Regions from separate parts of the Actinoplanes sp. NPDC051411 genome, predicted to be linked through region 2. Evidence: riboswitches for the same ligand, from Rfam matches in the RefSeq annotation. Region 2 holds a riboswitch; each other region holds the start of a gene.
The links. A riboswitch is a leader RNA that binds a small molecule or an ion and turns the genes downstream of it on or off. The one in region 2 is predicted to bind cyclic di-AMP.

Region 1 (7,628 bases), on a different contig from region 2:
CGCGCGGCGCCAGACCGCGATCGCCAGCAGCAGCGCCCCGCCGATCATCGCCGCGCCGCTGAGGGTGTGCGGGAAGGCGGCCAGGTTGACCTTGTTGAGCAGGAGTTCGCGGAACGAGGTCAGGTGGGCCCGGCCGGTCACCGGGTCGAGCGAGTACGCGACCGGGTTCTGCATGAAGCTGTTGCCGGCCAGGATGATGAACGCGCTGAGCACCGTGCCGAGCGAGACGATCACGATGGTCGCGGCGTGGGCGAGGCGGGGCAGCCGGTCCCACCCGAAGTACCAGAGCGCGAGGAACGTGGCCTCGAGGAAGAACGCGAGCATGCCCTCGATGGCCAGGGTCGGGCCGAACACGTCGCCGTAGAACCTGGCGAACGCGCTCCACCCCATGCCGAACTGGAATTCCTGCACGAGGCCGGTGACGACGCCGACCGCGAACGTGACGATGAGCAGTTTGCCGACGAATCTGGTCAGGTTCTTCCACAGGTCGCGCCGGGTGCGCAGCCAGGTGATCTCGAGGCCGGCGGCGACCGCGGCCAGGCTGATCGACATCGGCACGAAGAAGTAGTGGTAGATCGTCACCACCGCGAACTGCAGTCGCGTCAGGTCGAGTACGTCCATGCGATGAGCCCCCTCTACGACATTCCGTAGTAGATACTACGACGTGTAGTACGACGCCGTGCAGTAGACTCGGTCACATGGCCCAGAGGAACGGTCTAGGCGACCTGGAACGCGAGGTCATGGCGCAGTTGTGGGCGGCGACCGGACCCATGACCGTGCGGCAGGTGCACGAGCGGCTGAGCAGAGACCGCGACCTGGCGTACACGACCGTGATGACCGTGCTCGACCGCCTGGCCAAGAAGGACGTGGTCACCCGCCAGAAGGCGGATCGCGCCTATCTGTACGCCCCGGCGCAGTCCCGCGAGGAGATGACCGCCGCGGTCATGCTCGACGCCCTGACGACGAGCGGCGATCAGGACGCGGCCCTGGCGTACTTCGTCGGCCGGTTGCCCCCGGAGGCGCTGGCCGCCGCGATCGAGGCGGCGAAGAGCCAGAACCGGTGACCGCGCTACTGCTCGGCGCGCTCGGGCTGACCCTGTCGCTGCTCGTGCCCGGCCCGCTCGCCCGGTCACGCTGGCCCGACCGGGCGCCGCGCGCCGCCGTACTGCTCTGGCAGGCGATCACCCTGGCCGCCGTGCTGAGCGCGCTCGGCGTGGTGCTCGCCGTGCCGGAGGAGCTCACCCGGGCGTACGGCTCCCGCAAGCCGGTCGTGGCCGGCGCCCTCCTCGTCGCCCTGGCCGTCGCCGCGCTCATCGTCGCCCGGCTGCTGATCTCGCTCTGGGGGGTCACCCGGCGGTCGCGGGCCCGGCGGGAGCGCCACCGGCTGCTGGTCGACCTTCTCGACCGGGCCGAGCGGCGCCACGAGATCGGACCGGATCACCTGCGGGTGCTCGAGGGCGCGCTCCCGCTGGCCTACTGCGTGCCCGGGCGCGAGCCACGGGTCGTGCTCAGCGACGGGGTGCTGCGGGTGCTCGACCGGGCGCAGGTCGACGCGGTCCTCGCGCACGAGCAGACCCATCTGCGGCACCGCCACGACGTGGTGATGGAGTCGTTCACCGCCTTCTATCGCGCGGTGCCCGGGGTGTTGCGGAGCCGGGTGCCTCTGGACGCCGTACACCTGCTGTTGGAGATGGTGGCCGACGATGCCGCGCGGCGCGTCGCCGGGCCCGGGCCCCTCTCGGCCGCGCTGGAAAGGCTGACCGACGCGGTCCCGCTCACGGAGGACGCCGAGCCGGACGCGTGGGGTGACGCGCGTCGCAGGAGGCTGGACCGGCTGGCCGCGCCGCGCCCCGAGTCGCCCGGCCTGAGCCTTGTCGCGGGACTAGGGGCGGTGTCCCTGCTGGTGCTACCCACCGTCATCCTGGTCGTGCCCTGGCTCGACCGCGCGCTGGAGCAGTGGCCGTTCTAGGCACTCTGCGTAACCGGTGGTATGCAGGCAGTTTCCCAGCCGCGTCGGCTTCAGTTAAGGCAATGATCGGGAGTACGGTGGTCCCCGGTTCGGCAGCCCCCCATCGTCCATCCGGCCGATCTGACGGACCACCGCCTAATCGTCGTTGTTGTCTGGCGAACCGGGGACCCGAGCAGTTGGGGTGAAGCCGTGCACTTTCGCGGCCGGGCGCGCTTCCCGCTCGAACCCGTCAGCTAACCCGGTCGGCGGCATGAGGGAAGAAAGGACAACGCACGTAACGTGAAACGGAACGGGGCGCGCCGCGCCGGAATGCTGCGCAGCCTGCTCTGCCTCGTCGCCGCGGCCGGCGTAGTTGTCACCGCACCGGCCACCGCGGCACTCGCGACACCCTCGCCGTCCAGTGTCGAGGCACAGATCGACACCCAGTGGAATCAGCTCGAGCCGATCATCGAAGATTACAACGATGTGCACAGCAAGTTGATCAAGAACCAGGCTCAGCTGAAGAAACTGTCCAACCAGCTCACCCCGCTCCAGGTCCGGGTGGATGTCGCCCTGTCCTCGGTTCGCGGCCTGGCCACTGACGCGTACAAGCAAGGTTCGCCGAGCGCGATCAGTGCCATGTTGATGAGCGGGTCGACGAACCAGCTGACCGACAAGCTGGGTCTTCTCGACCAGCTTGCGCGGCACCAGCAGGCACAGATCGCCGGCGTTGCCAAGCTGCGCGACCAGTACGCCAAATCCAAGCAGGACCTTCAGCTTCTGACCGATTCCATCGCCGCCCGCGATGCCGATCTGGCCCAGAAGAAGAAGGCCATCAATGTGAAGATCGATGCGCTGCAGAAGCTGCGCATCAAGGCGTACGGGGCGACCGGTGGAGACGACGGACCCTTGAGGATCGGGCCCTGCCCGGTCACCTACAACAATGACGCGGGCGGTAAGGCGGCGCGCAAGGCGTGCTCGCTGATCGGCAAGCCGTACGTCTTCGGGTCTGACGGCCCTAACACGTACGACTGCTCCGGCCTGACGAAAGAGGCGTGGGCGACCGTCGGCGTGACTCTCGACCACTACACGAAAGACCAGTGGAACGAGGGCAAGTCGGTGAGCCGGGGCGACCTTCAACCGGGCGATCTGGTGTTCTTCTTCCCCGGTTCGTTGCACCACGTGGCCATCTATATCGGTGGTGGCGAAGTGGTGCATGCTCCGCACACGGGTGACCATGTGCGGATGGCGGTGATGGACAAGGTGGGTCCGATCGCTGGTTACCGGCGTCCGGGCTGACCCTCGTCGAGGCAGAAGCAGTTCTGAAGGGGGCCACCGCAGTCGGTGGCCCCCTTCATGCTGCTATCCGTCTTTCATCCGTCGACCCGGTGGGACGACCAGAACGAGGTCAGGTCGGTCGGGCCGGCCGCGGCCTGGGCGGCGGCCTTGAAGTCGGCGACCGTCGAGACGCCGTACCAGTGCGCGGCGGCGTACGACTTGAGCAGGTTGGTCATCGCGGTCGTGCCGATCAGGCGCCGCAGGTCGTGCAGCGTGCACTTGCCGTAGCCGTAGACCACGGTGCTGTAGCGGCTCGAGTGGGCGTCCCAGTAGGCCATCGAGTTGGTCAGCCGCTCGGCGCTCGACTGCCACGTGATCCCGCAGCCGGAGCCGGTCTTGTTGAAGTACAGGTCGGTGGCGTAGTCGGTGAAGCCCTCGTCCAGCCACGGCGTGGTGTACTCGTCGTCCCCGACGATGCCGTAGAACCACTGGTGGCCCAGTTCGTGGGCGAGCGCGGTCGAACTGACCACGTCGAGCACGAATCCCGGATATTCCATGCCGCCGAACCAGAACCCGTTGTCCAGGACCACGTCGGCCTCGGCGTACGGATAGGCGCCGAACCGCCCGGAGTGGGCGTCGAGCGCCGATGTCGCCGTGCTCAGCATCGAACTCGCGTTTCCGGCGCTGACCGAGCTCACCCGGTAGACGTTGACCTTGACGCCGCCGGCCGTGGTCCCGGAGGTCTTCACGAACGGCCCGGCCGCCCAGGCGAACTCCCGCACCTGCTTGCCGACCGCGGTGGTGATCGTGCGGCCGCTGGTGCCGGCCCGGTCGGTCGAGGACCCGGTCGCGGGCACCGCCATCGAGCTCGGGTGGTCCAGCGTGACCGTGTAGTCGCTGGACAGCGCGTAGAACGACTCGCCGTTGTTCGTGTACGGGTCGAGGTGCCAGCCGGCCGCGTCGCGGATCGCGAGCACCGGCAGCGCGTTGCCGATGAAGTAGTAGCCGCCGTCGTGCCCGAACCGGTCGACCCCCGCGGTGACGACGATCGACAGGTCGAAGCCGATGCTGCCGGTTCCGCCCTGCGGCACTGCCGCCGGGAGCGTGATCTTCAGGGCGGTGCAATTGACGGTCAGTGCCGAGGCGGTGCCGCCGGTCACGTTGGTGACGGTGACCGGGGTGGACGGGCAGGAGCCGTGCGCGTTGTCCCAGAGCCGCAGGTAGACCTCGGTGAGCGGGGTCGCCGAGGCGTTGCTGAAGGTGACGCTCTCGTGGCCGGTCCAGGTGCCGCCGGTGGTGTTGCTGGTCAGGTTGACCGTGTAGGCCGGGGTCGCCGGCGTGCGGGTGGAGTCGGTCGCGGCCGCTCGCGCCGGGGTGGCCGGCGCCGCCAGCATGGTGCCGGCGAGGGCGAGCAGAGCCGGTAACGCTCGTCTAATCATTCGACGAGCATGGATGTCTCAATCGTCGCCGGGCAACGGGGGAATCCCTTGTCGGTGATGGTCGAGCAGCTTGCCGAGCAGGGTGGCGAGCGCACGCCTCTCGGCCTCGTCGAGCGGCTCCAGCAACGCGTCCTGGACCTCCTGGGCGCTGCGCGCGAGCTGGGCGGAACGCTTACGGCCGGCCGCGGTCACGCTGATCACGTTGCGCCGGCGGTCGGCCGGGTCGGGCGCGCGGGCGACGAAACCCCCCTCTTCGAGCTCGTTCAGCGCGGCGACCATGTCGCTCAGGTGGATTCCCGTACGCCGTCCGAGCGCGGCCTGGCTCGCCGGGCCTTCCTCGATCAGTGAAGCGAGCAGCCGGTAGTGGTAGCCGCGGGCGCCGACCCGCGCGAATCCGTCGGTGACCAGGCGGTGGGCGTGGGCGGCGGTCTGGGTGAGCAGCCAGCTCGGTAGGGGATCCACGTGGCCAGAATAACATTTGCCGGTCAAACGTTAATGCGACTAACGTTAGCCGCATGAACGAATTCCGATACCGCGTCTCCCCGTCCGACCTCGACGACCTCAAGCTCCGGCTCGACCGCACCCGCTGGCCCGACGAACTCCCGGACGTCGGGTGGTCGTACGGCATCCCGGTCGAGCGGGTCCGGGCGCTCGCCGGCCTCTGGCCCGGCGTCGCCGCCTCCTTCGCCGCCGACGGCTTCGTGACCACGATCGACGGGCAGAACGTGTACTTCGAGCACTTCCGCGCCCCCGACCCGGACGCGCTGCCACTGATCCTCACCCACGGCTGGCCCGGCTCGACGGCCGAGTTCCGGCACCTCATCCCGCTGCTCCGGGAGCGGTTCCACCTGGTGATCCCGGCGCTACCGGGCTTCGGCCTCTCCGGCCCGACCACCGCGACCGGGTGGGGCCAGGAGCGGGTCGCGCGGGCCTGGGCCACGCTGATGGACCGCCTCGGCTATTCGCGTTACGGCGCCCACGGCGGCGACTGGGGCTCCGGCATCTCCCGGCTGCTCGGCGCGGTGGCGCCCGACCGCGTCGTCGGCGTGCACGTCAACTATCTGCCGACGCGGGGCGCGCCCGACGGCCTGTCCGAGCCGGATCGGGCCCGCCTCGAGCGCACACTGGCGCTGGCCGGCACCCGGCATCCACACCAGTGGCAGTTCCTGACCGCGCCGCAGACCATCGCGTACGCGCTGAACGACTCGCCGGCCGGGCTGCTGGCCTACCTGGGGGAGAAGTTCACGATCTGGGCCGACCCGGCCACGCCGGTGTCCGACCAGGACATCCTCGCCGACGTCCTGCTGTACTGGGTCACCGGAACCGCCGGCTCGGCCGCCCGGCTGGTCAAGGAGAGCGGCTTCGGCGGCCCGGTCCCGCTGCGGTCGCCGCTGGGCGTGGCGGTCCTGCCGCGCGACATCACGCAGTCGATCCGGCCGCTGCTCGAGCCGTCCCACGACATCCGGCAGTGGACCGAGTTCCCCCGGGGCGGCCACTTCGCGGCGCTCGAGGTGCCCGGCCTCCTGGCCGCCGACATCACCACGTTCTTCGACCTGGTCGCCGGAGGCACGCCCGGTGCGCCGGCCATTTAGCGGGCCGCCGAATCTTGTCGCACGGCGCGGGCATAATTTGCTGTCATGAGCGACTCGCCCCTCATCGACAGTCTCGCCGCCGCTGTCGAGGCCCGGCCCGACGACCTGCCGCTGCGCCTGCACCTGGCCGAGCTGCTGGTGGGGGCCGGGCGCGGCTCCGAGGCGATCGGGCACGCGGCGCAGGTGCTGGCCCGCGAGCCGGGCAACACCGCGGCCCAGAGGCTGATGAGTTCGGCGCTGGGCGGGCCGGCCGCCGTGAGTGAGGAGTCGCCGGGCGGTCCCGTTGCGGTCGGGGGAGCCGACGACGCGTACGAGATGCCGGCGAAACCACCCACCCAGGGTGACGGCATCGACTGGGCGGCGATGGAGGAAGATCTCGGCGACATCGTGCCGCCGCGCTTCGCGCGGGCCGACGACGAGCCGGAGCCGGTGCGCGGGCCGGCCGACCGGGTCTTCGACGTCGAGACCGCGACGATCACCCTGGCCGACGTGGGCGGCATGGAAGAGGTCAAGAAGCGGCTCGAGATCGCGTTCCTGGCCCCGCTGCGCAACCCCAGGCTGCGCACCCTGTTCGGCAAGAGCCTGCGCGGTGGCCTGCTGCTCTACGGTCCGCCGGGCTGTGGCAAGACGTTCCTGGCCCGCGCGGTGGCGGGCGAGATGGGCGCGTCGTTCATCTCGCTGTCGATCACCGACGTGCTCAACATGTGGGTCGGCAGCTCCGAGCGCAACCTGCACGACCTGTTCGGTTCGGCGCGGTCGCACGCGCCCTGCGTGTTGTTCCTCGACGAGATCGACGCGCTCGGCCACAAACGGTCCCAGCTCAACTCGTCGTCGATGCGCACCGTGGTCAACCAGTTGCTCACCGAGCTCGACGGCGTCGACGGCAACAACGACGGCGTGTTCGTGCTGGCCGCGACCAACGCGCCGTGGGACATCGACTCGGCCCTGCGCCGGCCCGGCCGGCTCGACCGCACGGTGCTGGTGCTGCCGCCCGACAAGCCGGCCCGGGCCGCGATCCTGCAATACCATCTGCGCGACCGCCCGGTCGCCGGCATCGACCTGGGCAAGGTCGCCGACGCCACCGAGCACTTCTCGGGCGCCGACCTCGCCCACGTCTGCGAGACCGCGGCCGAGTTCGCGATGCGCGACTCGATCGCCACCGGCGAGATCCGCATGATCTCGCAGCAGGACATGCTGACCGCGGCCCGCGAGGTGCGGCCGTCGACCGACGGATGGTTCGCGACCGCGCGCAACGTGGCGATGTTCGCCAACGAGAGCGGCGAATACGACGACCTGGCGGCCTATCTCAAGAAACGGAAGATGCGATAACCGACGCCTTCTACCGCGCGCACCGGCTGGCCGAGGTGGGGC
Region 2 (7,628 bases):
GCCGAGCAGGCGCGCCGTGAGTTCGTGCAGCAGTCCCGCGATCTCGACCGTGTGCGGGCCGCTCAGCTCGTCGGAACGCCCTCGCCCGTGACCGGGTGCGGGCGCGCGACGGAGCAGGCGCCGGGCGAGGCCGCGCTTGGGTGCCGAAATGCGGCGATTCTGGGCAGGCACGGGCTGGATCCTGCCATGCGGATCGACCGGCACGGAAGCCGCGTGCCCCTACTGGGCGGTCTGGTCCGAGGAGCGCTCCTCGTCGGGTTCCGGATGCTCCTCCCGCCGGTCGGAGTCGGCGAGGATCGCTTCCGCCTGCGCGTGCGGGTCGTCGCTGCCGACCACCTGCTCCTCGGGCAGCATCTCGGCGGCGCGCTGGTCGGTCCGGTCGTCAGTCATGGTGATCGACTACCCGGCGCGGGCCCCAGCCGAAACTCACCGAGCCCGAAACGGAGCCGGGCCCCGAAACGGAGCCGGGCCCCGAAAACCGAACCGGGCCCGGAAACCAGAGCAGGGCCCCCGGATTGCTCCGGAGGCCCTGCCTCACGAGGTGTCGGTGTGCATGTCGCCTCGCGGCGAAAGGCTCAACACGGCTCCAGCCGAACGGTAGTCCGTGAAGGCAAAATGGTGAGGCCCGGGGACACTGAACACACCGACATCTGCTCTCAACGGTCGGCCCTCGCCCACGATTCCGTTAGAGGTTGTGACGCCGGTCACTCACCCGGGGTCAGAAATCCTGGGTGAGGCGGTCCTGGTCGACCTCGCGGCCGGGGTGCCGGGCCATGTACTCGGTCTCCAGCTCGGCCGTGCGTTTGAAGTGGTTGGCCAGCGCGGCGTCGGGACCGTGCCGCAAAGTGCTCAGCCGGGTCCGATAGAGGCTGGACAGCTCGCGGAAGAGGTCCTCCTCGGCGAGCTCGGCCGGATCGATGCCGATCTCGAAGACATCGGCCTGCGTCGGATCAGTCATGGTCCTGCGGGTGCCCGCTCAGACGATCAGCAAACCCCCGCTTGTACGCTCAGAGGCATGAAAGGGCTGTGGACCCCCGCGTGGCTCGCGCGCCACCTCCTGGCCCTCGCCCTGGTCGCCGGTTTCCTCGCGCTGGGCTGGTGGCAGTTCGACCGCGCGGCCGGTGGCAACACCTTGAGCTGGGGCTACACGTTCGAGTGGCCGGTGTTCGCGGGTTTCGTGGTCTTCCTCTGGTTCCGCGAGGTTCAGGTGGCCCGCAAGCGACCTGAGGAGACGCCGGTCAAACCGGAAGCACCAGCCGAGAAGCTCCCAGGCGCGCCTGTTACGGTCGGCCGGCCGGTGCGGGTCCCGGTCCGGGCCGCCGCAGCCGAGGACGACCCCGAGCTCGACGCCTACAACGACTACCTGGCCTGGCTGGCGGCGCATCCCGGCGCCCGGCCGGGCGACTATCCCGGCCCGCGACGGGCCGAGCAAGCACAGTGAGGACCGGAAAAGTGCACGGAGCCCTCGTTCGTTACCGGATCATCGCCTGGATCGTCGGCACCGGCCTGCTCGTGCTGGTGCTCGTCGGCATGCCCTTGAAGTACGCCGGAGGCAACGAGACGGTCGTCGCGATCGTCGGCCCGGCCCACGGCTTCCTTTTCATGGTCTACCTGGCCCTCACCTTCGATCTCGCGCGCCGGCTTCACTGGCCGTTCCTGCGGATGATTCTGGTGATGGCGGCCGGCACCATTCCGTTCCTCTCGTTCTGGACCGAGCGGAAGGTGACGCGTGATTGGGCGCGTACTGAGAATGACGACGCCGGTCTGGCAAAAAGTCCGGTTTGAGCCTACAGTTCTACGGGTTGCTCATGTCGAATGACAATGTGTTATCGGGATCATCGACACATACCGGTCTATTGACATAATTCACTCGGATAGCACTTGATTTTGAATTTCCCATCGATAGGTTGGTGCGGTTGGTTCGGTCCGCAGCCACACCCTCCGGTGGCGCCGGCCAACGCTGCCGAATCATCACGGCGTGTTTGGCGCTCTCCCCCGGGCGTTGCAGTGAACGCGTCGTGGCGAGCCGGGGAACCGTGTTCGTTGGGGTGAATCCGCGTCAGCGGTAGGGCCTTCTTCCCGCCCGAATCCGTCAGCTAACCCGGTAGGCGGCCGAGCGGAAGAAAGGCCACTACACCAGTGCCACACCCCCGCACGAGGCTGAGAGCGCTCGTGGTCGCGGTGACGGCATTCGCGGTCACCCTGACCGGTGCCCAAGCCGCACACGCGAGCCCCTCGACAAGCGATCTGACCAAGCAGATCGACGCGCAGTCCAAGCAGCTCGAGGTTGTCGTCGAGTCGTACAACGCGATGAACATCAGCCTCCAGAAGACGCAGTCCGATCTGAAGAAGCTCGAAGCCTCGCTGGCCCCGGCGAAGGCGACCCTGCAGACCGCGAGCGCGCAGGTCGGCACGATCGCCACCACTGCATACGTGCAGGGCCGCGTCGGACCGATGAGCGCGCTGATCGACGGCAACAGCGGCGATCTCATGGCGAAGATGGGCTTCCTCGATCAGATCCAGCAGTCCAACCAGCGCGACATCGACAACTTCACCCTGACGACCCAGACCTTCGCCCAGCGTCAGTCCGAGTTGAAGTCGACTCAGGCCAAGCAGGCGGCGCAGCTGTCCGAGATCAAGGCCCGCAAGGCCAAGATCGAAAAGGACATCAAGTCGCTCAAGGCGAAGCGCACCCAGGCGTACGGCAGCCCGACGCAGGCGGGCCACGCGTACACCGGCAAGATCCCGAGCATCTCGGGTGACGCCGGCGTCGCGGTCCGGTACGCGTTCAACGCCATCGGTTCCTCGTACGTGTTCGGTGCCGACGGCCCCGGGTCGTACGACTGTTCCGGTCTGACCATGGCCTCGTGGAAGGCGGCGGGGCACTCGCTGCCGCACAACGCGGCCGCCCAGTGGGGTCAGGTGGCGCACATCAGCCGCAGCGACCTCAAGGCCGGCGACCTGGTCTTCTACAACAGCCTCGCGCACGTCGGCATCTACGTCGGCAACAACCAGATCATCGACGCGCCACGCGAGGGTGAACCGGTCGACGAACGCTCGATCAACCGTGGCATGCCGATCTACGGCTACGGTCGCGTGACCTGATCAGATCCGCACAGCACGAAGGCCGGTACCCCTCGGGGTACCGGCCTTTTACGTCGGGGGATGAGCGAATTTCTTAAGCGGCCTGCAGGCCCTCGGCCCGGGCGAGCTCACGCAGCCGGCCCAGCGCCTGGATCTCCAGCTGGCGGATGCGCTCGCGGCTGAGCGAGAAGCGCGAGGCCACCTCGGTCAGCGAGTGCTCCCGGCCGTCCTCGAGGCCGTAGCGGGCCCGCATGATGCCGGCCGAACGGTCGTCGAGGTGGTTGAGCAGGCCCTCGATGCGCTGCCGCTCCAGTGCGGTCAGCACGATCTCTTCCGGCGACGGCGCGTCGCTGTCGGCCACCAGGTCGCCCAGGTTGGTGTCGCCGTCGTCGCCGACCGGCGTGTCCAGGGAAACGGTGTCCTGCGCCCAGCGGGTGAGCTCGTTGACCCGCTCGACGGTCACGCCGAGCGCCGTCGCGATCTGCTCCGGCTCCGGGTCGCCGCCCAGCTCGCGGACGAGCTGACGGGTCACGTTGCGCATCCGGTTGACGTCCTCGACCAGGTGCACGGGCAGCCGGACGGTGCGCTCCTGCTGGGCGATCGCGCGGCTGATGGCCTGGCGAACCCACCAGGTCGCGTACGTCGAGAACTTGTAGCCGCGCTCGTAGTCGAACTTCTCGACCGCGCGGACCAGACCGGTGTTGCCCTCCTGGATCAGGTCGAGCATCGGCATGCCCGAGCGCACGTAGCGCCGGGCGATGGAGACGACCAGCCGCAGGTTGGCCCGGATGAACAGGTCCTTGGCCTTGGAGCCCTCGGTGACCAGGCGCTCCAGCTCTTCCCGGCTCACACCACGCCGGACCTCACCAGAGTCGAGAAGAAACTCGGCATAGAGGCCCGCCTCGATTGCCTTGGAGAGCTCGACCTCCCTGGCAGCGTCCAACAGTGGCGTCCGGGAGATCTCGTGCAGGTAGACTCCGACGAGGTCGCGCTCCTCGGCGACCTGGTCGGTCCGCATCACGGTGTTCTTCTCCACGTTGCCCACGGTCCCCTCATTGCCTTCACGAATCCCGTTACGGGTGATACCTGCGTCCATCAGCCCTCCCCGTAACGTCCGCGGTTCGTGCATTGCGGTTGCTGACATCTACAGAACAATTAGTGACGTGCACTTGATTCCGGCTGGTGGGTCGAAAGTGTCACGAATGTCTGGGCGATAGCTGAGAGCCGAGTGCAGACTTGCTGTGGAGGCTCCCAGGTATGACGCGTCTCGGCTCAGTTGTGCGCGCATAGACGCATACCCGTCGTGCGCTCCATGACACCATCGGCCTCTCATCCGTCGCAGCGACGGGCATCACCGGGGGCTTGGGATGCTCGTCACTACCCTGTACGGCCAGTCGGCTCTCCAGGTTCACGTGCTGCATCGACCGGTTGCTGACCGGCCTGAACAAAAGGCCCCAGCAAAACGTCCCGCCACCCAGGCGAACGGGACCACCTGCCACAATGCGGCACGCGGCGCCGCAGTTCACTCGCCCGTCCGGGTGACTCCCGATCAGGTGACCACCCTTTCGTCAACGATTCGGAGCCGTTCCGCCATCCGGACGGGCCAGTGACGAAAACCACAGGCGTATGGGCCGGGCCGCGTGCTCGGATGATCGGCATGAGCAACGCGCGAACCGTACTGGTCACCGGCGGGACGGGCGGCCTCGGCGCCGCCACGGTCTCCGCCTTTCTCGCCGACGGGTGGCGCGTGGTCGCGCCGGTGCGGCCGGGCTCGGCGGGCCGCCTTCCCGAGGGCGCGACCGCCGTCGAGGGCGATCTGGGTGATGCGGCGGACGTCAATGCCGCGGTCGGCGTCGCGGCCGGGCAGGGTGACGCGCCCTTGCGGGCCGTGGTCAACGTCGCCGGAGGGTACGCGGGGGGCGCGCTGGTCGGCGAGACCCCGGTCGAGGAGTTCGAGGCCATGCTGACCCGGAACCTGCGGCCGACCTATCTGGTGACCTCGGCCGCGCTGCCGCACCTGGTGGAGGCGGGCGGCGGGTCGATCGTGTGCGTGTCGTCGCGGGCCGCGGTGGCGCCGTTCGCCGGGGCGGCCGGCTATGTGACGTCCAAGGCGGCGGTGCTGGCGTTCGCGGCGGCGGTCGCGGTCGAATACCGCAAGCACGGCGTGCGCTGCAACACCGTGCTGCCGAGCGTGATCGACACTCCGGCCAACCGGCGCGACCAGCCGGAGGCCGACCACAGCCGCTGGGTCTCCCCCGACGAGATCGCGCGGGTCATCCTGTTCCTGGCCTCGGACGCCTCCGGCCCGACCAGCGGTGCTCAGATCCCGGTCTACGGCCGCGCCTGAATCGGCGCGGCCTGGTGGCGGCGCCGAAAAAATCGCGGCGTCACGGTCGGCTATCGGGCCGGGCGCCGACCGTGACGCCGCGGTCGAACGCCTGGTCGACAACGTCATCGCGGTCCGCGACCACCGCCAGGGCCAGGGCTAGAAGGCCTCGGCCAGCTGGTGGCCCAGGGCGGCGGCGCCGGCCAGGATCGGGCCGCCGGTCAGGATCGTGGTGCGGATCCGGGCGCGGCCGGGGGTCTCCGGCATGACCGACGGCAGCGAGGCCCGGATCGCGGCCGCGACCTCGTCCGGGGTGCCGTTGCCGTCGACGACCCGGAAGCCGGCGAACTCGGGCAGCGAGCGGTAGGCGGCGGACGAGGCGACCAGGTAGTCGAGGGTCTCGTGGTCGTAGCCCCGGGCGTCGATGCGGTGCTGGGCGGTGTGCGGGTCGACGGTCAGCAGAACGGTCACGTCGGGGGCCGGGAACAGGCGGTAGGCCCGGCGGGCGCGGCGCTCGGCGGCCGGGGTGGCGGAGCGGGCGCGCAGGCTCGCGTACTGGCAGGCGGCGTATCGGTCCATGACCGCGACCTCGCCGGTCAGGGCGCGGCGCAGCAGCGTGCGCAGGATCGCCAGCCAGCGCAGCAGCGCCTCGACGAACAGCATCCGGCGCGGGCCCAGCAGGGCGTCGGCGTCGGGGCGGCCCAGGCGGGCGGCGAGGCGGCCGAACCAGCGGCGGCCCCCGGCGTGGCGGAAGTAGGTGGCGGGCAGTCCGACGGCGGCGAGCTCGGCAGCCAGGCGGCGGGCCTGCGTGGTCTTGCCGGAACCGTCGGGACCGATCAGGGCGATCGTGCGTACCGGGCGGGGCTGCATGCTGACCAACGGTATCCGGGCACGTCGGTCGCGCGGCCGCAGCCCGCGTGACCGGCGGGACCCGCCCTCGTCACGCTGGGTTCTCCGGCGACGGTGCTTCGGGGCGTACAGAATGGGGTTGGAGCAGTTGATTTTGACCTTGGCCCCGGGTGGGTAGTCCTCATCGGCACAGACCGCGCATCACCACAGGGGGAAATTCATGCCGCACCGGGTTGACGAGGGACTGGCCGGAACGCTGAAGTGGGTCGCCGCGACGCTGAAGGCGGCCGACATCCCGTTCGCGCTCGGCGGCAGCTTCGCCGTGTACGCGCACGGCGGCCATTCCAGTGACCACGACGTCGATTTCCTGATCCGCGAACAGGACAAGGAGCAGGCGCTCGCCGAGCTGGCCAAGGTCGGCTTCCGGGTCGAGCAGCCGCCCGAGGACTGGCTGGTCAAGGTCTACGACGAGGACCGGATGGTCGACCTGATCTACCGGCCGGTGGAATCGCCGGTGACCGACGAGACGCTGGCCGACAGTTCGCGGATCTCGGTCGAGGCGATCTATATGCCGGTGATCTCGGCGAGTCGGCTGATGGTGCACAAGCTGCTCAGCTACAGCCAGCACTACTGCGACTTCGCGACCGGGCTGCCGATCGCCCGCTCGCTGCGCGAGCAGATCGACTGGGCGCGGGTGCGCCGGGAAACGGCCAAGTCACCGTACGCCGAGGCGTTCCTGATCCTGCTCGATCGGCTGGATGTCGTGCCTCTTCCCGACGGAGAGGAAATCAAGGTAGGGGGTTGAGATGACCAACCAGATCGATCTGGAGGCCGAGATCCAGCGGCTGCTCACCGAGGACGACCGCATCGCCGAACAGGGCATCACGGTCCAGCGCCGGGATCACCTGGTGGTGCTCGGCGGCGAGGTGGAGAGCACTCACCGGCGCGACGAGATCTGCCGGCAGATCACCGAACACTTCCCCGACGTCGAGATCGCGTGCGACATCGGCATCACCCGGGCCCACGCGCCCAGCGAGGTGGAGGAGATTTCATGATCCGGATCGCCGCCGTCGGCGACGTCCACGTGGACAAGGACGTGGTGGGCCGCTACCGGCCCGCCCTGGAGGAGCTGCCCGACCGGGCCGACGCGCTGCTGATCGCGGGCGATCTGACCCGGCACGGCACGGTCCAGGAGGCGAAGTGCTTCGCGACCGAGTTCGGCGGGCTCGGGGTGCCGGTCGTGGTCGTGCTCGGCAACCACGACCACCAGAGCGACCAGCCGGACGCGGTCACCAAGGCGATCGAGGACGCCGGGATCACGGTGCTGGAAAGCGCGGCGACTGTGCTCGAGCTGCGCGGGCACCGGCTC
Region 3 (7,628 bases), on a different contig from region 2:
CAACCAGAGGTCCTTGTATCCGTAGAGCGGAATGTAGATCAGATCGGCGGCAATCCAGAGCCACCAGTTCTCGACCAGTTTGCGGCTCTGACCATAGGTCGCGAGCAGCGACAAAGCGGTCGTCACGGCGTCGGCGAGCGGCACCGTCGAGCTGGTCAGCCGGTCGAGGAACAGCCAGAGGCCGGCCGTGAGCAGCACCCCGGCGACGGCCTGGGCCAGCCACTCGTCGCGGGTCGTCGTGCGGACGACCAGGTGGGTGCGGTCCTGGCCGCCGTAGAGCCAGGTCCACCAGCCGTAGAAGCCGAGCAGCACGTAGAGGATCTGCAGGCCGACGTCGGCGTACAGCCCGGCCGACCAGAACACCAGCATCAGCAGGGCGACGTTGAGGATGCCGAGCGGCCAGTTGAGGATGTGCTGGCGCACCAGCAGCCACACGTTGATCAGGCCGGTCACGAACCCGAGCACCTCGGCCCAGGTGGTCGGCGCCCCGAAGGCGGTGAGGGCCGTACTGTTCAACCAATCGATCACGGTCACAGTGTGCCAGCGGGCGACTGCGGAGCGCGTACCTCGAAATGCCGCAGCACCGGCCGGAACCCCATCCGGTCGTACAGCCTCCGGGCCGGGTTGCCGTTGGTCACGGTCAACCCCACGATGGTCAGGCCCGCCTGGCGGGTTCCTCTCATCGCGTACGCCAGGAGAGCCGCACCGAACCCGCGACCCTGCCCACCGGGGGCGACCGCCAGGTCGAGCACCCACGACATCGGCACGCTGCCCCACGGCACCGGCCCGACCGTGAACACCTCGCCCATGCTGCGCCCGCCGGGGTCCTTGAGGCGGGCCGTCGCGCCGGGCAGGACGATCAGCCCCTGCTCGCCTTCGGTGAGCGAGCGCAGCCGGGCGGGCCGGTCGGCCTGGTCCGGATGGTCCGGCCCGTAGGCCGCGCTGAGCGCCGCCGCCAGCTCGTCGTCCCAGTCGTGCGGCACGATCGACCAGCCGCCGGCCACCGGCGCCTCGGGAATCGGCTCGCCGAACCCGCGGTGCATGTCGGTGGCCGCCCGCACGAGCGTGCAGCCGGCGCCGATCAACGCCCGGGCCGCCTCTTCGTCGTTGCTTCTGATCCGGCGTCCGGCCAGCTCCCGGACCCCGGCTCGCGCCGCGCGATCGGCCGGCACTCCCGGACTGGGCCGGAACATCAGGGCAACCCGCTCGCCGCCCTCGTCCCGCCACCCGAACCGCGCCACCGGCACCCCGTGGCCGTCGCTCAGCACCGCCCCGCCGGCGTCCTCACTGATCGGCATGCGCCGCACATTAGCGGCATTGGTCTCTAGGCTAGGCGCGGCCGAGGCGGTGGCCGGCCATCTCGAGCTCGCCGTCGTAGAGGACCACCGGCGTACGGAGGCCGGTGTCGTCGCGGAGGGTCATCGTGGTGCCGTCGACGCGATAGGTGCCGTGAGCCGCGCGTTTGCGGCCGGCGACCGCTCCCGCGTACGTCCCGTCGGTTTTGATCTCCAGGCGCACGGCGCCGTCGGCGCTGCGCCATCGCCCGACCAGCGCCTTGCTCGCGACCGGCGCCGGCTGGTGGCCGGGCGGCGCGGTGGCCTCCGATCCGTCGGTGCCCATCGCCAGGGCGAGCAGCGACGAGGTTCCCAGGACGGTGGTGTCGACGCGAAAGATACGCATGCCGGGCTCCGAGGGGTCGCGGGTCGTGGCCCTACTTTCGGTAAGGGAAGGGGGAGCTGCAGATCTTTCGGTGGTGCTAGTCGGTTGGCGAGGCGCGCAGCGCGCCGATCACCGCGGCCTGGAGCCTCTCCAGGTAGCCGTCGGGCAGCGGGGTGCGCGCGACCGCCAGGCGCCAGTAGAGCGGGCCCAGCATCAGGTCGACGGCGACCTCCGGATCGGTGCCCTCGGGCAGCTCACCGCGCCGCACCGCCTGGCCGACCAGCTTTTCGCCGACCGCCTGCTGGTGGGTGCGCAGCGCCTTTTGGAGGGTTTCGGCGATCTGCGGGTTTCGTGCCGCCTCGGCCATCAGGTCGGGAATGATCTGCGAAGCGATCCGGTGCTGGAGCGCACGGCTTACGATCATCGTCAGCAGCTCGAGGTCGTCGGCGAAACTGCCGGTGTCGGGCAGCGGGACGGCGCGGCCGGCCACGTCGGAGACGATTTCGAGCACCATCTCGAGCTTGTTGCTCCACCGGCGGTAGATCGCGGTCTTCCCGACCCCGGCCCGGCGCGCGACCGCCTCGATGGACAGTCGGCCGTAGCCCACCTCGGCCAGCTCGTTCATCACGGCGTTTCGGATCGCCGCGGTGATGTCTCCTCGGAGCACCGCCGCGCCGGCGGGTGCACGCTTCCCTGTCGCCACACGATCACTATACGCCAGGACGTAACGGTTGCGTTCCGCCGTTCGGTCGGTTAGCCTTCGGCACGTCGATACGCCTGCGTTTCATCGGCAGGGCACCGCGATCGGCTGTCATGCTGCTTCGGCTGTCATGCTGCTCTAGTGTTCCCGCGACGAAAGCCTGGGTCCGACACCCCCATCGGTCCGACGAGATCGGAGCACCACCCCATGTCTCAGACGGCGGTCGCCGATTCCGAAACCGGGTTGCCGCTCAAAGAGCTAGCCCGGCGGAACGGTCTGAGCTCGGCCGGCCGGATGCCGAGCGTCTTCGAGTACGCGAAGCAGGTCTGGTCGTACCGTCATTTCATCGCCGCGTTCGCCCGTGCGAGGACGATCGCCACCCTCGGCGAGACGCGCCTCGGAATGATCTGGCAGGTCCTGACCCCGGTCTTCAACGCCGGCGTCTACTACGTGATCTTCGGCGTCATCATCAATACGCGGCGCAGCCAGTCGAACTTCATCACCTACCTGTGCATCGGCGTCTTCCTGTTCGGCTTCACCCAGACGGTGGTGCAGAACGGCGTGATGGCGATCACCGGCAACCTGGGCCTGATCCGGGCACTGCACTTCCCCCGGGCGAGCCTGCCCGTCGCGGTCACCCTGATCGAGATCCGCAACATGGTCGCGTCGCTCAGCGTCCTGCTCGCCATCGTCCTGATCAGCGGCGAGCCGATCCGGTGGCAGTGGCTGCTGATGTTGCCGCTGTTCGCCCTGCAGTCGCTGTTCAACGCCGGCCTGGCGCTGTTCGTCGCCCGGCTGGGCACCAAGGTGCACGACATCCGGCAGCTGATTCCGTTCATCATGCGGTTCTGGCTGTACGGCTCGGCCGTGATCTACCCGGTCACCAACTTCACCCACCGGTTCCACGACTGGAAGATCTGGGTCATCAAGGCCAACCCCCTGCTGGTCTTCATCGAGCTGGGCCGGCACGCCCTGATGAAGGACGTCGAGCTGGTCGGGCCGCCGGTCGAGTTGTGGATCGAAGCGATCGCCTGGACCGTGCTGGTCGTCGTCGTCGGCTACCTGTACTTCCGGCGCGGAGAGAAGGGCTACGGACGTGGCTGACAAGCGCATCCCCACCGTCATCTCGGACGACGCGCACATCGTCTACCGCATCCACGGCGCCTCGGCGGCCGGTGCCAACAGCCCGCTGGCCAGCTTCAAGCGCATCATCACCAAGAAGGACGCGGCGTCGGTCCGCGAGGTGCACGCGGTCAAGGGTGTGAGCTTCGTGGCCTACCGCGGCGAGGCGGTCGGCCTGATCGGCAGCAACGGCTCCGGCAAGTCGACGCTGCTGCGGGCGATCGCCGGCCTGCTGCCGGTCGAGCGCGGCGGCGGCATCTACGCGGCCGGCCAGCCGTCCCTGCTGGGCGTGAACGCGGCCCTGATGAACGACCTGTCCGGCGAGAAGAACGTCGAGCTGGGCTGCCTCGCCATGGGCATGAGCCCGGCCGAGGTCAAGGAGCGCACCGCCGACATCATCGAGTTCTCCGGCATCAACGAGCGGGGCGACTTCAGCTCGCTGCCGATGAAGACGTACTCGTCCGGCATGGCGGCCCGGCTCCGCTTCTCGATCGCCGCGGCCAAGAAGCACGACGTGCTGCTGATCGACGAGGCGCTGGCGACCGGTGACGCGAAGTTCCGCAAGCGGAGCGAGGCGCGGGTGCGCGAGCTGCGCCAGGAGGCCGGCACGGTCTTCCTGGTCAGCCACAGCGAGCAGTCGATCCGCGACACCTGCGAGCGGACCATCTGGCTCGAGTCGGGCGTGATCCGGGCCGACGGCCCGACCGAGGAGATCCTCCGGATGTACGAGGAGTTCAGCAACAAGTGAGCGAAAGGCCGGCCCCGGCGGGCCGGCCTTCTTCGTTCATCTCACCGAGAGATGTACGTGGTTCTCGTGCTCGCTCGACGGGTCGCCGTTCCCCTTCGTGTACGCCTTCCAGCCACTACTAGGCAGCCAGATGCGCCGGAACCAGATCACGTAGAGGACGCCCAGCTCGTCCGAGTTGTTGATGAAGTAGTTGGCCAGCCGGTTGCCGTAGTCCTTGCTGGACCCCGTCGCGACCCCGCCGAAGCCGCCCTTGTCGGCCGCGAAGTCGCACGCCCGGCCCTTCGGGTGCTCGCCGCTGTCCTGGTGCCGGAAGCAGGCCACGTAGTGCGTGAACCCGTCCGACTTGGCCTGCTGCAGGGCGTGCAGCATGCGCGCCGTGATGCAGCCGTCGGTGGTCGGGTCGTTGACCGTGCAGCCCTCGGGTGACAGCGACCCGTCCCCGTTCCGCTTGACCGGGGTCGCTTTGGCACTGCCGCCTCCGTCACCCGGCTGCGGGGCGTTCTGCCCGGCGTCGGCCGTCTTGAGCGCCGCCTCGGCCTGCGCCTTGCGGGCCGCCATCACGGCCACCTGCTTCTGCTGGTCGCGTACGGTCGCATCGATCGCCGCCTTGGCGGCGGCCTGGGTCTGCCGGGCGGTCCGCAGGTCGTCCATCGCCTTCTGCTGGCGGGCGGCCACGGTCTGCAGGACCTCGGCCCGGTCGAGGAACCCGGCCGAGGAGTCGGAGGTGAGCAGCGCGCTCATCGGCCCGAGCCGGCCGGCTCGGTACGACTCCTGGACGACCTGGTCGAACGCGGCCTGCCGGGGCGCCATCTGAGCGTCGATCCGCTGGAGCTGGGTGGCCAGGTCGGTCTGCTTCTTCTTGGATCCGGCCAGTTTGTCCTTGGCGTCGAGGTAGCCGCGGGAGGCCGCGTCGAGCTGCTGGGTCAGCGACTTCGAGCCGCCCTCGCCGTCGTCGCCGGACGATCCGGGAGCGGCCCGGGCGGGCGAGGCCAGTCCGGCCGCCGCGACCAGCGCGACCAGCACCGCGGCCCCAGCCTTCTGCAGCACAGTTCTTCGCAGCACAGTTTTCTGCCGCACAGTTTTCTGCCACACAGGGCATTCCTTCCATAGCGCCGGCCGGGTTAGCTGACGGGTTCGGGACGGAAGAAATCCCTACCGCGGCGAAGCGGATTCACCCCAGGATGGAACGTGGTTCCCCGGCTCACCCTGGCGGGTGATTAGGCGGTGGCCCCGATAAGGGACCGCGGCCGACCATACCGGAAGGTATCGATTGATCGACAGTTTTGATACGCAGAGCTATTCGACAATCACGCATGGTCGAACGATTACTTTTCGTCGCCATCCGGTAACTGGTTTTATGCTTTTCGAAGGCTGAAGCATTCTCGCTGCTCGGGTAAACTTCCGGCCGGATCTGCGACACGGCCCCACCCCCGAGGCACCGGCAGACCACCGCCCAATCGCCCGCCAGGGCGAGCCGGGGACCCAAGTTCGTTGGGGTGCATCCGCTTACAAGAGCGGTAGGGATCGCTTCCATCCTGAACCCGTCAGCTAACTCGGTAGGCGGTCCATCCGGAAGGACTTGCATGACCGTCAGACGCCGCCGGTGGCTGCATATCGCGCTGGCGCCGCTAGTCGTGGCTGCCACGCTGACCGCTGTAACGGCCCCCGCGCAGGCCGCGCCCGGCTCCGGCTCCTCGTCGTCGTCGTCGACCGCTCCGGACGAGAAGGGCGGCGACGAGCTCTCCGACAACTCGACGCTCAACGACGTCCTGGAGAGCACCAACCGGAAGTACGTGCAGGCCAAGGCCCAGGTCGCCACGTCGACCACGCAGCAGAAGGCGCTGGCCACCCAGATCAAGGACGCCGAGGCCAAGCGCGACGCCCTCACCCCCGAGGTCGCGTCGATCGCCGCCGAGCAATACGAAACCGGCCGCCTCAGCGCGTCCCGCTTCCTGCTCGGCGCCGACGACTCGGACGACTTCCTCTCCAAGGCGGTCTCGCTCGAGGAGATCAACGCGCTGCACGACCGGAAACTGCACGACCTCGACCAGGCGATCGACGCGGTCAACGCCAAGAAGGCGGCCCTCGACGCCGAGGTCAAGGCGCAGCAGACCAACCTGCTGGCGATGAAGAAGCAGAAGGAGTCGGCCGACAAGGCGCTCGCGCTGCTCGGCGGCGAGAGCCTGACCGGCGGCTTCGTGGTCGCCAAGTCACCGGTCGCCGCGCCCGCCCCGCGCAACGCCCAGGGCGGCTTCTCGCCCGAAGCGTGCACTGTGGACGACCCGACCACCAACGGCTGCATCACGCCGCGCATGCTCCACCTCTACAAGGAGGTGAAGAAGGCGGGCTTCAATCGGTTCGTCGGCTGCCATCGCGACGGCGGGCCGTTCGAGCATCCCAAGGGCCGGGCCTGCGACTGGTCATTGCAGAAGAGCGGCTTCTCGGTCGCGCACAACGCCGACATGAAGAATTACGGCAACAACGTGATGGCGTTCCTGGTGCGCAACGCCGACCGCCTCGGCATCTACTACGTGATCTGGTATGCGCAGATCTGGTTCCCGGCGACCGGCTGGCACGCCTATCACGGTGTGAGCAATCACAAGGACCACGTACACGTGTCCGTGCTTTAGCAAAAGGGCCCCGCATTCGCGGGGCCCTTTCCACTCAGTTCGTGCTGCTGGTGGCCCGGCGTACCGGAGCCCGGCCGTGCGGCTGGGTCGGCGCCGGTCCGACCGGCGGGGCCGGGGGAATCGGCACCGAGACCGGCTTGACCTGGGTCACCTCGATCTCCTTGCCGTGGTGGACCAGCGTCAGCCGGGCCGCCCCGCCGCCGTTGCGCAGCGAATAGGTGACCTCGTCGGCGGAGACGTCGACCCGCAACCGCAGCCCGTGCCAGAGCATCGAGAACTCGAGATTGGTGATGCGGCTGGGCAGCCGGGGCGCGAACGACAGCTGGCCGTTGAAGTCACGCATGCCGCCGAGGCCGGCGATCAGCGAGATCCAGGTGCCGGCCAGCGACGCGACGTGCACGCCGTCCCGGGCGTTCTGGTGCAGGTCGTGCAGGTCCATCAGGGCGGCCTCGCCCAGATAGTCGTGCGCCAGCTCGAGGTGACCGACCTCGGCCGCCAGCACCGCCTGGACGCAGGCCGAGAGCGAGGAGTCCCGCACCGTGCGCGCGTCGTAGTAGGCGAAGTTGCGCGCCTTCTCCTCCGGCGTGAACGCGTCGCCCCGGATGTACATCGCCATGACCAGGTCGGCCTGCTTGACCACCTGCTTGCGGTACAGGTCGAAGTACGGGTAGTTGAGCAGCAGCGGGTAGGCCTCGGGGGGCGTGTTCTCGAAGTCCCACTCCTGCAGCCGGGTGAAGCCCTGCGACTGCTGGTGCACCCCGAGCTCCCG
Region 4 (7,628 bases), on a different contig from region 2:
TGCTCAGCGAGATGGTGTTGGCGAGGGTGACCGCCGTGGCGGCCTGGGCCGGTGCTCCGCCGATGAGGACACCGGTCGCGGCGGCCAGGCCGGCCGCGGCCAGTGCGAGCGCCCGTCGAACGCGCATGAAGGATTCCCTTCTTCAAGCGCGGCGGACGCCAGGGTAGGGCAGCCCGCCGCACGGTGAGGCGGCGCGGCGCGTGACGGGTCGGCGGCACGCTAACGCCGAACAGGTTGCCCGTACCCTGACATCCATATTGATCAGTGTCAATTAGGAATCATCCAGCCCAGCACGGCCGTGCGCTGCAGCCAGACGATCAGGCACATGATCAGCAGCAGCACGACGCTCCACAGCACCACCTTGCGGAAGATGTCGCCCTCCCGGCCGGCCATGCCGACCGCCGAGGCGGCGATCGCCAGGTTCTGCGGGCTGATCATCTTGCCGAGTACGCCACCGGACGAGTTGGCCGCCGCGAGCAGCACCGGATCGAGTCCGGCCTTGGCGGCGGTCTGCACCTGCAGCGCCCCGAAGAGCGCGTTGGCCGAGGTATCCGACCCGGTGACCGCGGTGCCGATCCAGCCGAGGATCGGCGAGAGCACAACAAAGACACCGCCGGTCGCGGCCAGCGCCCCACCCAGGGTGTTCGTCTGCCCGCTCTGGTTCATGACGTACGCCAGGGCCAGCACCGCCATCACGGTCACGATGGCGTGCCGGAGGGTGGCATAGGTCAGCCCGTACGCCCGCAGCGCCTTGCCCGGAGCGATCCGCAGGACGATCGCGGTGAGGATGCCCGCGACGATCATCATCGTGCCGGCCGCCGGCAGCCAGCCGAACGCGAACGTGACCGACGAGAGCGGCTTGCCGTTGGCGCCCAGCACGTGCAGGCCGGGCCAGGCGAAGCTGACCGTCCACGGCGACTTGGCCAGCGCCGCCTTGATCGGCCCGATGCTGATGATCGAGAAGATCGCGATGATGATCAGGTAGGGCGCGTAGGCCCGCGCGATCTCGGCCGGACTGTCCCGCTTGTCCAATGTGGAGGTAGACGGCGACGCTCCGCCGGTCGGGCCGGCTTCGGCGGACCGGGCGGTCGCGCCGGCCCGAGCGGTCGCGCCGGACCGGGCGAACTCGGGAGTCGGCGCGTCCTCGCCACCGCGGGCCGTCCCGTCGGCGTCCCCGTCGTCCGGTGCGTCGGTCTCGGCCGCCGAGTCGGACCCCGAGCCGGCCGACGAGCCGGAGCCGGTCGGGCCGGAGCCGGCCGAGGAGCCGGCGGCGAGGGAGCCGCTGCCGGACGAGGCGCCGGAAGTGGCCGAAGACGCCGCGAGAGTGGACACCGCCCCGGGTGGGGCCGCGCCGGAGGTGACCATCGACGGCTCGTGCGCGGGCTTCCAGAGGCGCAGGAAGCCGATCACCGCCGCCGCCGACAACAGCGCCGCCACGATGTCGGTCAACGGCACCGACAGGTAGTTCGACGCGGCGAACTGCGCGACCCCGAACACCAGCCCGGCGGTCAGGGCGACCGGCCACGTCTGCCGGAAGCCCCGCTTCCCGTCGATGACGAAGACCAGGACCAGCGGCACGATCACCGCGAGTATCGGCGTCTGCCGGCCGACCATGGCACCGAGCGTGTCGCTGTTCAACCGCGGATCGTCACCGGCGCCGGCGGCCACCGTGCCGAGCGTGACGATCGGCGTCGCCAGCGCCCCGAACGCGACCGGCGCCGTGTTGGCGATCAACGCCACCGACGCCGCTCGGATCGGGCTGAAGCCGAGCGCGATCAGCATGACCACGGTGACCGCGACCGGCGTGCCGAAGCCGGCCAGGGCCTCGAGCAGCGCGCCGAAGCAGAACGCCACGATGACGGCCTGGATGCGCATGTCCGGGCTGATCCGCGCCATCGACCGTCGCAACACGTCGAAGTGGCCGCTGACCACGGTCAGGTTGTAGACCCAGATCGCGTTGAGCACGATCCAGAGAATCGGGAAGAAGCCGAACGCCGCGCCCTCGGTGGCCGAGAGCACGGACTGTCCGACCGGCATGGAGTAGACGGTTATCGCGACGACCAGCGCCACCACCAGGGCGATCACGCCGGCCAGCCAGGCGCGCATGCGCAGCACGCCGAGCAGCACGAAGAGCGCTAGAAGGGGAAGGACTGCGAAGATCGCTGAAAGACCGACCGAATTGCCGACGGGGTCGGTGACGATCCGGAACTGATCCAACATGGGACCCATCCAGGGTTGTCGATCATTTCGATCAATCTAAACCGCGAGTGACCGAAACGGAACAGCCCGATGACCTTCAGATCCCGATGCGGCCGAACCGCACCTGACTCCACGACCAGATCGCGGTCAGCCGCACCCGCTGCCCCGGCTTCGGCGCGTGCCACACCTTGCCCGCACCGGCATAGACCGCGACGTGGTAGGCGTGTCCGCCACCGACCCAGAACACCAGGTCACCCGGCCGGGCGGCGGCTTTCGCGACGTGCCGGGCGGCGCGGAACTGCCCGTCGGCCGTACGCGGGAGGCTGATCCGGACACTGCGATAGGCGTACCCGGTCAGGCCGGAGCAATCGAAGGCGCTCGGTCCCCGGGTGCCGAATCGGTACGGCTTGCCGCGCTGGGCCCGGGCCGCGGCGACGATGTGATAGCCGCGCATTCTCGCCGCGTACGCCAGAGAAGCCGGAGCGGAAACCGCACGGGAAACCGGAGCGGAAACCGCGCGCGGTGCCGCGGAAGCGGCGGCCGGAGCGACGGTCGCCGCGGCGACCGCGACCGTTCCGAGAATGGCGAGACGGCCGAGCAGGTTTTGACACGGATGGACACAGAGAATCCTCGGTCCTTCAACCGCCTGCGAGGTTAGCTGTCGGATTAGGCCGGAAGGACGGCCCGTCGCGCGTGGCGACTTCACCCCGAGCCGGCTCGACGGCCGGCATGGTGGTTCCCCCGTTCCCGCTCACTGAAGATCCTGATAGGAGTCGGTTTCCTCGACGCTCTCGGTGAGCGGGACTCGGCGACCGAGAGCGACCTCCCGTCGGGAGGCACCGCAGAACCATCGGCGCCGGCCCGCCGTTCGCCAGTTTTCGGGTCGCGTCCCGCAGGGCTCATTCGTCCCGAACCGGAGGCCCCGGCCGCTAGCTCTTCGGACATCGCGGCCGGTTCGGCCCGATCCGGCGGGAAAGCGCGGTCGCGGGCCGGTGAGCCTTGTCACCGAATTCGGCGCCTACCGATTAAGCGCTCGCCCGAATCGGTCGAACGGATTGGTATAAACCTCTGCAAAGGGCGGTGAATTGCGTGGTTCTGCAACAGGTCGGCGAGTGGACCGATGCGGAACTTCCCCGGCTCAACCGGGCGATCCTCGGAGGCGAGATCCCTCCGGGACGACTCGCCGAGCAGTGCACCGAGGTGCTTTTCCCGCTGCTGCCTCAACCCGATCGGGTGCCTGCTGAGCAGGCAAAACGCTTAGCTGTACGCCTCGGTTTCGTCGGCGCCTCGCTGGGCCGGCATTACCAGGAATGGACGCCGGACGGAAAGCGGACGCCCGAGCGCGCGTACGACGGGCTGACGATCGGTGACCTGCCGTTTCGCCAGTATTTCGGGGTGATCGCGGAGCGGACCGGCACCGGTCATTGCGGCCGGGACACCTATGCCTCGCTGGTCCGCTGGAATGTCGGCACGTTGAAGGTGCTGCGCGGCACCGAGACGATGGCCGTTCTGCCCGGCGTCTTCGACGACGGCAAGGTACGCAGCTATACCGGCACCCCGGGCGAGGAACGCTTCTTTCTGCTGGTCAAGAAGGGCGAAGCGATCGAACTCGCGATCAACGACGTGCTGGATCCGCTGACCCGGCCGGAGGAGAACCTGCTCGGCGCGGACGCTCTCGACCGGGTGCGCCTGGCCACCGAACTGCTCGGCGCGCTGCGCGAACTGTTCCGCGATTTCGCCGTCCTCCCGCCCGAGCGCAGCATGCCGACCGACCAGTTCCTCGACGTGTTCCGGCAGTTCGCCGTCCACTGGACGCCCGACGACATCCCGCCCAGTGGCGCACTCGACCCGGAAGCGCTGAAACGGGACTTCCTGCTCGGCATCAACCTCGACGGGTACGAGGCGAACGTCCGGCGGCTCTTCCCGGCGTTGCTGACCACCGAGCGGGAGGCGATCGAGCCGATGATGGCCGAACCGACCCTGCCCGAGCGGATGCTCGCCGGCCTCGGCCGGTCGGCCGCCTCGCTGCGGGCGGCCGAGCGCGGTGACCTGGTGCGCCTGGTCGGTGAGCATCCGGGCCTGGCCGACTGGTACATGATTCTCGCGGCCCACGCCCGGGCGGCCGGCGCGCACCTCATGCTGAGCAAGAAGTTCCTGTTCAAGCCCCAGCAGCGCCGGGACGCGGCCGGTCTCGGCGACCGTCCGCTGGTGTCGAACCGGGCCGGCACGACCGGCATGAACGAGACCTTCCTGGAGCGGATCACCCGGGCCCGGCAGGATCACCCGCTTGCGCCACTGCGCACCGTCGTAACCCGCGAAACGGCAGAAAACACCACCAACGCGGGTGTACCGTCGCCGATATCCGTTTCTCGTGTGGGCTAAAGGCGGTAAGCGATGGGCGCCCAAGCCGTCGAGGTCGGTCATGAGCAGCTCATGGCCCTGATCGACCACACTTCGGCGGTCATTTACATGCGCGACGCCGACGGCCGCTACCTGCTGGTCAACCGGGAGTACGAGCGGCTGTTCAAGCTGCACCGCGAGGAGATCGTCGGGCTGACCGACCACGACCTGTTCCCGGGGCCGATCGCCGACGCGTTCCGGGCCAACGACCTTCAGGCGTTCGCCCGCGGGGTGCCGGTGCAGGTCGAGGAGCAGGCGCCGAGCGACGACGGGCTGCGCACCTACATCACCGTCAAGTTCCCGCTCACCGACCGGCGCGGCCGGGCGTACGCGGTCTGCGGCATCTCGACCGACATCACCGAGCGGAAGCTGGCCGAGGAGGAGGTGCGCCGGCTCAACGACGAGCTCGAGATACGGGTCCGCCAGCGCACCGCCGAGCTTGAGGCGTCGACCCGCGAGCTGGACGCGTTCGCGTACTCGGTCTCGCACGACCTGCGGGCGCCGCTGCGCTCGCTCGAGGGCTTCAGCCAGGTGCTGCTCGAGGACTTCTCGGCCGACCTCGGCGAGGAGGCTCAGCGCTACCTCGGCCGCATCCAGGCCAACGTGGCCCGGATGGCCCAGATGATCGACGACCTGCTGCATCTGTCCCGCGCGACCCGTTCTCAGCTGCGCCGGGAGCACACCGACCTGTCCGGGCTCGCCCGGGAGGTGCTCACCGAGCTGGCCGCCCAGCATCCGGGGCGCCGGGTCGAGACGGAGGTGCCGGACGGCCTGGTCGCCCGGGCCGACCCGCACCTCGTACGCCTCGTCCTGCAGAACCTGATCGGCAACGCCTGGAAGTTCACCGCCCACCGCGACGACCCGGTGATCAGGCTCGGCGTGCGGCGCCAGGACGGGATCGACGTCTTCTCGGTCGAGGACAACGGGGCCGGCTTCGACATGACCTATGCCCACAAGATGTTCGACCCGTTCCAGCGGCTGCACTCGGCGGCCGAGTTCGAGGGCACCGGCATCGGGCTGGCGATCGTCGCCCGGATCGTCACCCGGCACGGCGGCCAGATCCGGGCCGACGGCACCCCGGGCGGAGGAGCCACGTTCCGGTTCAGCCTGAACCCGGCACCGGCCGGCTGGGAGCTGCGATGACACAGGGCCCGATCCTCCTGGTCGAGGACAACCCGGACGACGTGCTGCTCACCATGCGCGCGTTCGGCAAGAACCACATCCGTAACGAGGTGGTGGTCGCGACCGACGGCGAGCAGGCGCTCCACCTTCTGCTGCCGTCCGAGGGCGAGCCGGTCCGCCCGGCGCTCGTGCTGCTCGACATCAAACTGCCCAAGATCGACGGACTCGAGGTGCTGCGGAGGGTCCGGGCCGACGACCGTACGCGTTCCCTCCCGATAGTCGTGCTGACCACCTCGAACGAGGAGCGCGACATCGTGGACAGCTACCGCCTCGGCGCGAACAGTTTCGTCCGCAAGCCGGTCGTGTTCGAGGAGTTCGTCAAGGCGGTCAACGTGCTCGGTGTCTACTGGCTGCTGGTCAACGAGCCCGCGCCGGCTCCGGCCGGGGGCTGATCCCATGGACGAGGTAAGGGTCCTGGTCGTCGACGACAGCGACGACGACGCTCTGCTGATCATCCGCCAGCTCACCCGGGCCGGCCTGAAGGTCAGCCACGTCCGCGCCGACACCGCCGACGGGGTCGCGGCCGTCCTGGCCGCCCGGGCCCCCGACATCGTGATCTCCGACTACACGATGCCGTCGTTCCGCGCCGAGGAGGCGCTCGACCAGGTGCGCGCGCACGACGCCGACATCCCGTTCCTGCTGGTCTCGGGCCAGGTCGGGGAGGAGACGGCGGCCGCGATGATGCGGGCCGGGGCGCGCGATTTCGTGCTCAAGGAACGGATGGCCCGGCTCGCCCCGGCCGTACAGCGGGAGCTTCGCGAGGCCGCCGAGCGCCGGCGCCGGCGCCGGGCCGAGGCCGCTCTGCGGGAGAGCGAGGAGCGCTTCCGGCTGATCGCCGAGCACGCCCAGGACATCATCTTCCGCTACCGCCTCGTGCCCGAGCCGGTCATGGAATATCTGAGCCCGGCCGTCGAGTCGATCACCGGCTACCGCCCCGAGCAGTTCTACCAGCACCCCGGACTGATCTTCAGCCTGGTCGAACCGGAGGACCGGCCCCTGCTGGCCCGGTCGTGGTGCGAGGGCCAGACCGGCACGGTCACCATCCGGTGGAACCGGCGCTCGGGCGGCGTGACCTGGATCGAGCAGCGGGCCGGCGCGATCCTCGACCGGGACGGCCGGGCGGTCGCGGTCGAGGGGATCCTGCGCGACATCACCGAGCGGGTGCGGGCCGAGCGGAACCGGGTCGAGCTGGAGCAGCAACTGCGGCAGTCGGAGCGGCTCGACTCGCTGGGCCGGCTGGCCGGCGGCATCGCGCACGATTTCAACAACATCCTCGCGGTGATCTCCGGCTATGCCACGATGCTCGCCGAGGAGCTCGAGGAAGATGGTCCGAATCGGGCGGACGCCCAGGCGATCGAACAGGCGGCGGCCCGGGGCAGCGCGCTCACCCGGCAGCTGCTGATCTTCAGTCGGCTGGAGCCGTCGCGGCCCGAGACCCTCGACCTGAACGTGGTCGCGACCGACATGCAGCGGCTGCTAGCGCGCACACTCGGTGAGGACATAGAACTGCGGACCGTGCTCGGGCCGGATCTCCCACCGATCACGATGGACCGCAGCAAGCTCGAGCAGGTTCTGATGAACGCGGTGATGAACTCGCGCGCCGCGATGCCCAGCGGCGGCCGGCTGACCATCGGCACGTCGGCCGAGCCGGACGGCGAATTCGTCGCTCTGACCATCACCGACACCGGTTGCGGGATGGCCCCGGAGGTCGCGGCGCGGGCGTTCGAGCCGTTCTTCACGACCAAGGGGCGGGGCAACGGGACCGGACTCGGGCTGGCCACCGCGTACGGCGTGGTCACCGACGTCGGCGGCACGATCGGCCTGGAGTCACAGCCCGACCAGGGCAC

Region 1: linked by a shared signal. The riboswitch ahead of AB0M88_RS38650 (NlpC/P60 family protein) and the one ahead of AB0M88_RS31000 (NlpC/P60 family protein) in region 2 are both predicted to bind cyclic di-AMP.
Region 3: linked by a shared signal. The riboswitch ahead of AB0M88_RS12695 (hypothetical protein) and the one ahead of AB0M88_RS31000 (NlpC/P60 family protein) in region 2 are both predicted to bind cyclic di-AMP.
Region 4: linked by a shared signal. The riboswitch ahead of AB0M88_RS21250 (NlpC/P60 family protein) and the one ahead of AB0M88_RS31000 (NlpC/P60 family protein) in region 2 are both predicted to bind cyclic di-AMP.

The regions. Positions count from the first base shown of each region.
Region 1 covers NZ_JBFBAD010000100.1:7,285-14,912, forward strand. Annotated here, with positions in the region: gene AB0M88_RS38635 (cytochrome ubiquinol oxidase subunit I) at 1-621, opposite strand, end outside; gene AB0M88_RS38640 (BlaI/MecI/CopY family transcriptional regulator) at 699-1,064, shown strand; gene AB0M88_RS38645 (M56 family metallopeptidase) at 1,061-1,969, shown strand; cyclic di-AMP (ydaO/yuaA leader) riboswitch at 2,092-2,233, shown strand; gene AB0M88_RS38650 (NlpC/P60 family protein) at 2,249-3,247, shown strand; gene AB0M88_RS38655 (M1 family metallopeptidase) at 3,322-4,665, opposite strand; gene AB0M88_RS38660 (MarR family transcriptional regulator) at 4,684-5,127, opposite strand; gene AB0M88_RS38665 (epoxide hydrolase family protein) at 5,181-6,257, shown strand; gene AB0M88_RS38670 (AAA family ATPase) at 6,303-7,586, shown strand; gene AB0M88_RS38675 (hypothetical protein) at 7,622-7,628, shown strand, end outside.
Region 2 covers NZ_JBFBAD010000064.1:41,171-48,798, reverse strand. Annotated here, with positions in the region: gene AB0M88_RS31025 (GAF and ANTAR domain-containing protein) at 1-171, opposite strand, end outside; gene AB0M88_RS31020 (hypothetical protein) at 220-390, opposite strand; gene AB0M88_RS31015 (DUF6158 family protein) at 719-958, opposite strand; gene AB0M88_RS31010 (hypothetical protein) at 1,016-1,441, shown strand; gene AB0M88_RS31005 (DUF3817 domain-containing protein) at 1,453-1,785, shown strand; cyclic di-AMP (ydaO/yuaA leader) riboswitch at 2,005-2,124, shown strand; gene AB0M88_RS31000 (NlpC/P60 family protein) at 2,182-3,105, shown strand; gene AB0M88_RS30995 (sigma-70 family RNA polymerase sigma factor) at 3,179-4,180, opposite strand; gene AB0M88_RS30990 (SDR family NAD(P)-dependent oxidoreductase) at 4,742-5,431, shown strand; gene AB0M88_RS30985 (AAA family ATPase) at 5,570-6,280, opposite strand; gene AB0M88_RS30980 (nucleotidyltransferase) at 6,480-7,064, shown strand; gene AB0M88_RS30975 (hypothetical protein) at 7,066-7,314, shown strand; gene AB0M88_RS30970 (metallophosphoesterase) at 7,311-7,628, shown strand, end outside.
Region 3 covers NZ_JBFBAD010000018.1:29,589-37,216, reverse strand. Annotated here, with positions in the region: gene pnuC (nicotinamide riboside transporter PnuC) at 1-528, opposite strand, end outside; gene AB0M88_RS12725 (GNAT family N-acetyltransferase) at 531-1,298, opposite strand; gene AB0M88_RS12720 (Atu4866 domain-containing protein) at 1,330-1,680, opposite strand; gene AB0M88_RS12715 (TetR/AcrR family transcriptional regulator) at 1,757-2,362, opposite strand; gene AB0M88_RS12710 (ABC transporter permease) at 2,567-3,463, shown strand; gene AB0M88_RS12705 (ABC transporter ATP-binding protein) at 3,456-4,229, shown strand; gene AB0M88_RS12700 (hypothetical protein) at 4,266-5,321, opposite strand; cyclic di-AMP (ydaO/yuaA leader) riboswitch at 5,325-5,463, opposite strand; cyclic di-AMP (ydaO/yuaA leader) riboswitch at 5,670-5,807, shown strand; gene AB0M88_RS12695 (hypothetical protein) at 5,813-6,859, shown strand; gene AB0M88_RS12690 (glycoside hydrolase family 65 protein) at 6,894-7,628, opposite strand, start outside.
Region 4 covers NZ_JBFBAD010000036.1:55,809-63,436, forward strand. Annotated here, with positions in the region: gene AB0M88_RS21240 (serine protease) at 1-127, opposite strand, end outside; gene AB0M88_RS21245 (L-lactate permease) at 268-2,220, opposite strand; gene AB0M88_RS21250 (NlpC/P60 family protein) at 2,297-2,653, opposite strand; cyclic di-AMP (ydaO/yuaA leader) riboswitch at 2,827-2,988, opposite strand; gene AB0M88_RS21255 (hypothetical protein) at 3,289-4,581, shown strand; gene AB0M88_RS21260 (ATP-binding protein) at 4,594-5,742, shown strand; gene AB0M88_RS21265 (response regulator) at 5,739-6,173, shown strand; gene AB0M88_RS21270 (response regulator) at 6,178-7,628, shown strand, end outside.